DNA from 2 places in the Streptomyces sp. TAA040 genome. Region 1 is predicted to be linked to the other one. Evidence: predicted binding sites of a transcription regulator. Region 1 holds the regulator's gene; the other holds the start of a gene.
What was found. Region 1 encodes HrcA, which represses chaperone genes, less so after heat shock. Its sites were predicted from a motif close to TTNGCACTCNGNNNNNCNGAGTGCNAA; they were not measured.

Region 1 (4,136 bases):
GGAGGACATGGGGCCATCCTTTCACGCACCGCGATCCCCACCGCGGGCGGCACCGGCGCCTCGTACGGCGCCGGGGCGCGGTGGCCTCCCACCGGGCCCGGGGGCCGACGGGACGCCACCGCATGCCGGGTCAGCGTCCGTTGAAGGCGTCCTTCAACCGGGAGAAGAGCCCCTGCTGACCGGGCTGGAACTGGCCGACCGGCCGCTCCTCACCGCGCAGCTGGGCAAGCCGGCGCAGCAGCTCCTCCTCCTCGGGCTCCAGCTTCGAGGGGGTCTGCACCTCGACGTGGACGATCAGGTCGCCCCGCCCGCCGCCGCGCAGGTGGGTGACGCCGCGTCCGTGCAGCGGGACCGACTGCCCGGACTGGGTGCCGGGCCGGATGTCGACCTCCTCCATCCCGTCCAGCGTCTCCAGCGGGCACTGGGTGCCCAGCGCTGCCGCCGTCATCGGGATGGTGACGGTGCAGTGGAGGTCGTCGCCTCGCCGCTGGAAGACGGGGTGGGCGTTCTCGTGGATCTCGACGTAGAGGTCGCCGGCGGGACCGCCGCCCGGACCGACCTCGCCCTCGCCCGCGAGCGCGATCCGGGTGCCGTTGTCGACACCGGCCGGGATCTTCACCGTCAGGCTGCGCCGGGAGCGCACCCGGCCGTCGCCCGCGCACTCCGGGCACGGCGTCGGGACCACGGTGCCGAAGCCCTGGCACTGCGGACACGGCCTGGAGGTCATGACCTGCCCGAGGAAGGAACGGGTCACCTGCGAGACCTCGCCACGCCCGCGGCACATGTCGCAGGTCTGCGCCGAGGTGCCCGGCGCCGCCCCCTCGCCGCTGCACGTGGTGCAGACGGTGGCGGTGTCGACCTGGATCTCCTTCGTGGTGCCGAAGGCCGCCTCTTCGAGGTCGATGTCCAGCCGGATCATGGCGTCCTGGCCCCGGCGGGTGCGGGAGCGCGGTCCGCGCTGCGCCGCGTTGCCGAAGAAGGCGTCCATGATGTCGGAGAAGTTGCCGAAGCCGCCGCCACCGCCGAAACCACCGCCGCCAGCGCCGCCCGGGTCGCCGCCCAGGTCGTACATCTGCTTCTTCTGCGGATCGGAGAGGACCTCGTAGGCGGTGTTGATCTCCTTGAACCGCTCCTGGGTCTTCGGATCCGGGTTCACGTCCGGGTGCAGCTCCCGGGCGAGCCTGCGGAAGGCCTTCTTGATCTCTTCCTGCGAGGCATCCCGCTGCACACCCAGGATCGCGTAGTAGTCCGTCGCCATTTATGACTCCGCGAGAATCTGTCCGACGTAACGTGCCACTGCGCGTACCGCTCCCATCGTTCCGGGGTAATCCATGCGGGTCGGTCCGACCACGCCGAGTTTGGCCACTGCCTCGCCGCCGGAACCGTAGCCGACGGACACCACCGAAGTGGAATTCAGTCCTTCATGGGCGTTCTCGTGACCGATACGGACCGACATTCCCGAGTCCGTCGCCTCGCCCAGCAGCTTCAGCAGGACCACCTGCTCCTCCAGCGCTTCCAGCACCGGGCGGATGGTCAGCGGGAAGTCCGGGCCGAAACGCGTCAGGTTGGCGGTGCCACCGATCATCAGACGCTCCTCGGTCTCCTCGACCAGGGTGTCCAGCAGGGTGGAGAGCACGGCCGAGACCGTACTGCGGTCCTCCGTGTCGAAGGAATCCGGCAGGTCCTGCACCAGGCGCGCGACCTCGGTGAACCGCTGCCCGACGACCCGGCTGTTCAGCCGGGCCCGCAGATCCGCCACCGAGGGTTCGCCGATCGGCTCGGGGCAGTCGATCAGCCGCTGCTCCACCCGCCCGGTGTCGGTGATCAGGACCAGCATCAGCCGCGCCGGGGCGAGCGCCAGCAGCTCCACGTGCCGGACGGTGGAGCGGGTCAGCGAGGGGTACTGCACCACGGCGACCTGCCGGGTGAGCTGCGCCAGCAGCCGCACCGTGCGGCCCACCACGTCGTCCAGGTCGACGGCGCCGTCCATGAAGTTCTGGATGGCGCGGCGCTCCGGGGAGGACAGCGGCTTGACACCGGCGAGCCGGTCCACGAAGAGGCGGTAGCCCTTGTCCGTGGGGATCCGGCCGGCGCTGGTGTGCGGCTGGGCGATGAAGCCCTCCTCCTCCAGCGCGGCCATGTCGTTGCGCACCGTCGCCGGGGAAACCTGGAGCTGGTGCCGCTCGGTGAGTGCCTTGGAACCGACCGGCTCCTCGGTACCCACATAGTCCTGGACGATGGCACGCAGCACCTCAAGCCTGCGTTCACTGAGCATTCGGCGCACCTCCCGTCCGCTGATGGGCCTGTCGTGACCCGTGGGTCTCGTTTGGCACTCCGAGGCTGCGAGTGCCAGCTTCCCCTGAGCAAGTGTACGGCCGGGTACCGCGGCCTGAGCAAGGGCGGCGGCCCCGACCGTACCGTGCGACGCGCCCCGCCGGGGACCCGTCCCCCTCCGCATCCCGCGCCCGGACGGGAGCGCGGAAGCCGTACGGTGGCGAAGGCGGGACTTCCGGAGCAGACCGGCGCCCGCGCGGAGGGAGACGTATGACACCCCGCTGGGAGGAGCTCGCCCCCGGTGTGCTCCGCTGCCGTCTGCCGGGCTGGGACGCGACGGTCGGCGTGGTCGCGGGCTCGGAGGCCGTGCTGGTCGTCGACACCGGCTCCGGGCTGCGGGACGGCGCGCTGATCCGGGACGAGGTGCACCGGCTGGGCGGCCGTCCGGTCATCCACGTCGCCCTGACACATCCGCACTTCGACCATGTGCTCGGCACCGCCGCCCTCCCCGGCGCGCGGGTGTACGGCGCGCCGGGCACGGCCGCGCTGCTCGCCGGGGGCGGCGAGGCGCTGCGCGCCGACGCGGTCCGGCACGGTGCCGACCCCGTCGCCGCGGCCGAGGCCTCCGGCGCGGTGGTCGCGCCGGAGCACGAGGTCTCCGGCAAACTGCCGCTCCGGCTGGGCGGGCGGGACGTACTGCTGACCGACGTCGGCCCGGGGCACACCGGTCACGACCTGGCCGTGCTGGTCCCCGGGCCGCCCGCGGTGGTCTTCTGCGGCGACCTCGTGGAGGAGTCCGGCGCACCGCAGGCCGGACCGGACGCCGTTCCGGCCTGCTGGCCCGCCGCGCTCGACCGGCTGCTGGCCCTCGGCGGGCCGGCCGCGGACTACGTCCCGGGGCACGGGGCCGTGGTCGACGCGGCCTTCGTCGCGGCCCAACGCGACGAGCTGGCGCGCCGATTCGGGGGCGGATGACCGCACACCCGCGTCCGCGGGGGCAGAATGGTGCCATGCGCAGCAGGAGCTACGGACCCGACCTCACTCCGCCGTGGAAGCGGCCCGCGCCGGTGCCCGAGGTGCCGGCCGACCCGGGGCTGGTGGTTGAGGAGCCCGGCACCGGCTTCTGCGGTGCGGTGATCCGCTGCGAGAAGACGGCGGAGGGCCTCACCGTCACTCTGGAGGACCGCTTCGGCAAGCACCGGGTCTTCCCGATGGCACCGCGCGGCTTCCTGCTGGAGGGCCGTCCCGTCACGCTGGTCCGCCCCGGCACGGGGACGGCGGCGCGGGCCGCTCCGAGGCGGACGGCCTCCGGTTCCCTCGCGGTGCCGGGGGCACGGGCACGGGTGGCCAGGGCGGGCCGGATCTTCGTCGAGGGCCGGCACGACGCGGAACTGGTGGAACGCGTCTGGGGCGACGACCTGCGCATCGAGGGCGTGGTGGTGGAGTACCTGGCCGGCATCGACGACCTGCCGCGGATCGTCGAGGACTTCGGCCCGACCCCGGACGCCCGGCTCGGCGTCCTCGTCGACCACCTGGTGCCCGGCTCCAAGGAGTCCAGGATCGCGTCCGCGGTGCGGGACGAGGACGTGCTGATCGTCGGCCATCCGTACATCGACGTCTGGGAGGCGGTGAAGCCCGCCTCGGTCGGCATCGACGCCTGGCCCCGAGTGCCGCACGGCCAGGACTGGAAGACCGGCGTGTGCCGCTCGCTGGGCTGGCCGGAGAACACCGGAGCGGCCTGGCAGCGCATCCTCGGCTCGGTCCGCTCCTACCGCGACCTCCAGCCGGACCTGCTCGGGCCGGTGGAGCGGCTCATCGACCACGTCACCGTGGGCGGGCCCACCGGCTGACGGCGCCCGTGC
Region 2 (4,136 bases), on a different contig from region 1:
GAGGACCGCCCACGCGTACGGGGAGTGCCCCTGCGAGGTGAGCCACGGAGAGTAGTGGTCGGAGGTGACGGTGAAGTCGAAACCCGCCCGCTCCGCCTGGACGACGTGGTCGACCAAGTCCTTGGGGCCGGCCTGCTCGGTCATCATCGTGTAGCCGAATTGCACCATTTTCACCGGGTCCCCCACTCGCCCCCGAGGGAAACCCGGCCAAGACGCGGCGGAGAGGGAGCAGGACACCGGACATGCCGGAGGGCGGCATCCGGAACCCGGATACCGCCCCCCGCCGTACGGTTCGCCCGCGCACGGCGCGCCCGCTCTCACGGGGCGCGCCCGGCGCGGGAGCGCCGGACCGCCGATCCCCGAGGGGATCAGAAGTCCATGCCACCGCCCATGCCGCCGGTCGGGTCCGGAGCGCCGGCTCCGCCCTTCTCCGGCTTGTCCGCGATGACTGCCTCGGTGGTGAGGAAGAGCGCGGCGATGGACGCCGCGTTCTGCAGCGCGGAACGGGTGACCTTGGCGGGGTCGATGATGCCCTCGGCGATCATGTCGACGTACTCGCCGGTCGCAGCGTTCAGGCCGTGGCCCACAGTGAGGTTGCGGACCTTCTCGACCACGACGCCGCCCTCCAGACCACCGTTGACGGCGATCTGCTTGAGCGGGGCCTCCAGGGCGAGCTTGACGGCCTGCGCACCGGTGGCCTCGTCGCCCTCCAGCTCCAGCTTCTCGAAGACGCTGGAGGCCTGGAGCAGGGCGACGCCACCGCCGGCGACGATGCCCTCCTCGACGGCGGCCTTGGCGTTGCGCACCGCGTCCTCGATGCGGTGCTTGCGCTCCTTGAGCTCCACCTCGGTCGCGGCGCCGGCCTTGATGACGGCCACGCCGCCGGCCAGCTTCGCGAGACGCTCCTGGAGCTTCTCACGGTCGTAGTCCGAGTCGGAGTTGTCGATCTCGGCACGGATCTGGTTGACCCGGCCCTGGACCTGGTCGCTGTCGCCGGCACCGTCGACGATGGTGGTCTCGTCCTTGGTGATGACGACCTTGCGGGCGCGGCCCAGCAGCTCCAGGCCGGCGTTCTCCAGCTTGAGGCCGACCTCCTCGGAGATGACCTGGCCACCGGTGAGGATGGCGATGTCGCCGAGCATGGCCTTGCGGCGGTCGCCGAAGCCCGGCGCCTTGACGGCCACGGACTTGAAGGTGCCGCGGATCTTGTTGACGACGAGCGTGGACAGCGCCTCGCCCTCGACGTCCTCAGCGATGATCAGCAGCGGCTTGCCGGACTGCATGACCTTCTCCAGCAGCGGAAGGAGGTCCTTCACGTTGCTGATCTTGCTGTTGACGATCAGGATGTACGGGTCGTCGAGCGACGACTCCATGCGCTCCATGTCGGTGGCGAAGTACGCCGAGATGTAGCCCTTGTCGAAGCGCATGCCCTCGGTGAGCTCAAGCTCCAGACCGAAGGTCTGCGACTCCTCGACGGTGATGACGCCTTCCTTGCCGACCTTGTCCATCGCCTCGGCGATGAGCTCGCCGATCTGGGTGTCGGCGGCGGAGATGGAGGCCGTGGAGGCGATCTGCTCCTTGGTCTCGACGTCCTTGGCCTGCTCCAGCAGAGCAGCCGAGACGGCCTCGGTGGCCCGCTCGATGCCCCGCTTGAGCGCCATCGGGTTGGCACCGGCGGCCACGTTGCGGAGGCCCTCGCGGACCAGCGCCTGCGCCAGGACGGTGGCGGTCGTCGTGCCGTCGCCGGCGACGTCGTCCGTCTTCTTGGCGACCTCCTTGACCAGCTCGGCGCCGATCTTCTCGTAGGGGTCCTCGAGCTCGATCTCCTTGGCGATGGACACACCATCGTTGGTGATCGTGGGGGCGCCCCACTTCTTCTCGAGGACGACGTTCCGGCCCTTGGGGCCGAGTGTGACCTTGACGGCGTCGGCGAGCTGGTTCATCCCGCGCTCGAGGCCGCGCCGTGCCTCCTCGTCGAACGCGATGATTTTGGCCATGTGAAGTGGTCCTCCCAGACGGGGTGGATTGCTCCGGACCGCTGGCGCCCGCGACGGACGGCCTGCCCGCCCGGAGGTTCCTTCCCCCCGGGCTTGCGGACCTCACCGAACCGGTCCTTCGTTGTCACTCTAACCCGCAGAGTGCTAACGCCAATGATTAGCACTCGCCCCCCGAGAGTGCAAGCGGCCGAGGCGATTCCGCAAGCGACCCGCGGCCGCGCCGCGCGGAGCGGCCGCCCCGCGCGGCGGACCCTCGAAGCCGGCCGGACACGCCGAAGGGTCCGCATCCCCGTCTGCGGGGGATGCGGACCCTTCGGTGACGATGTGGTGTGGTCGTCGCTCAGGCAGCCACCCGGACCATGTCCGCCTGCGGCCCCTTCTGACCCTGCGAGATCTCGAACTCGACTCGCTGCCCTTCCTCAAGGGTGCGGTACCCGTCCATCTGGATCGCGCTGTAGTGGACGAACACGTCCGCACCACCGTCGACCGCGATGAAGCCGTACCCCTTCTCCGCGTTGAACCACTTGACGGTGCCCTGAGCCATCCCAAACTCCCCTATTGCTGGCCCTGCGCGAGGCCGCACTCCGCAGACCTCGGGTCAGAACTCACCCCCGACAGGCGTCGTGGGGTGTGCGCCGGAACGCGTCGACCGCCGCTGAATGTATCTGCACGGACGCCCTCTGCAACAGGTCAATCCGACGAGAATTCCGGGCGGCGGCACGCGGATGTTTCGCCCCGAACCTGAAGGAAACCGGGCAAGGCGGGCCGGGCACAACGGATCAACCCGACAAATGGGTCAGCATTTTCGGGCACAACTTGTCGCGTTCTCACCTGCGCGCGGCAGGGATGCTCAGGGGGGCGAGGTCCATTCTATCGCCTCTCGGAGCACGGAATTGCCCCCTCCGCTTGTCCTGCGGAGGGGGCAATCCAGGAGGAAAGGTTCGTACCGGTCCGCGGGTTCAGCCGCCGGCGACCGCGGGGATGATCGAGACACCCGCGCCGTCCGGGGTGGGCGTCTGGAGACCCTCGGCGAACCGCACGTCGTCGTCGTTCACGTAGACGTTCACGAAACGGCGCAGCTTGCCGGTGTCGTCCAGGACCCGCGGGCCGATCCCCTGGTAATTCTCCTCCAGGTCGGTCAGCACCTCGGAGAGGGTCGCGCCGTCGGCGGACACCTCGGACTTGCCGCCGGTGTAGGTGCGCAGAATGGTCGGGATGCGGACGGTAACGCTCATCGGGTTCACCTTCTGTGACGTGCCGTGGGTGAGAAGGGGTGACGAAGGAGTCGGTGGGGCGCGGTGGCGCGCCGCCGGGGTGTCGGGAGGGACGGGACCGGGTCGGCCGGACAGGTCAGGGCCGTGCCCCTCCCGGACCGGCCTCCCCGGCCGGGCGGGTCAGCCCAGGCCGGCGGCCCGGAAGGCGTCCAGGCTGGGCCGGATGACCGCAGAGGGGCCGGAGGTGGGCGCCACCGCGTCCAGCGTCTTCAGGCCGTCCCCGGTGTTCAGCACCACCGTGGTCAGCGACGGGTCCAGCAGGCCCTTCTCGATCAGCTTCGCCGTGACACCGACGGTCACCCCGCCGGCCGTCTCCGCGAAGATGCCCTCGGTCCGGGCCAGCAGCTTGATCGCATCGACCACCTGGGCGTCGTCGACGTCCTCCACCGCACCGCCCGTGCGCCGGGCGATGTCGAGGACGTACGGGCCGTCGGCCGGGTTGCCGATCGCCAGCGACTTGGCGATGGTGTCCGGCCGCACCGGACGCACCACGTCGTGGCCGTCCCGGAAGGCCTGCGAGACGGGGGAGCAGCCCTCGGCCTGGGCGCCGAAGACCTTGTACGGGCGGTCCTCGACCAGTCCGAGCGCGATCAGCTCGCGCAGCCCCTTGTCGATCTTGGTCAGCTGCGAGCCGGACGCGATCGGGATCACGAGCTGGTCCGGGAGCCGCCAGCCGAGCTGCTCGCAGATCTCGTACGCCAGGGTCTTCGACCCCTCCGCGTAGTAGGGACGCAGGTTGACGTTGACGAAACCCCAGTCCTCTCCGATCGGGTCGCCGATCAGCTCGCTGCAGAACCGGTTCACGTCGTCGTAGTTGCCCTCGATCCCGACCAGTTCACCACCGTAGACCGCGGCCATCACGACC

Region 2: a site for HrcA is predicted at 2,119-2,145, ahead of groL (chaperonin GroEL). Genes of this name have one in related genera too.

Annotation. Positions count from the first base shown of each region.
Region 1 covers NZ_AUKR01000005.1:58,744-62,879, forward strand. The annotation lists gene H300_RS0104215 (nitronate monooxygenase) at 1-9, opposite strand, end outside; gene dnaJ (molecular chaperone DnaJ) at 131-1,258, opposite strand; gene hrcA (heat-inducible transcriptional repressor HrcA) at 1,259-2,275, opposite strand; gene H300_RS0104230 (MBL fold metallo-hydrolase) at 2,545-3,249, shown strand; gene H300_RS0104235 (DUF3097 domain-containing protein) at 3,285-4,124, shown strand.
Region 2 covers NZ_AUKR01000014.1:124,331-128,466, forward strand. The annotation lists gene H300_RS0114495 (LLM class F420-dependent oxidoreductase) at 1-168, opposite strand, end outside; gene groL (chaperonin GroEL) at 369-1,997, opposite strand; gene H300_RS0114505 (cold-shock protein) at 2,338-2,541, opposite strand; gene H300_RS0114510 (MoaD/ThiS family protein) at 2,957-3,232, opposite strand; gene thrC (threonine synthase) at 3,392-4,136, opposite strand, start outside.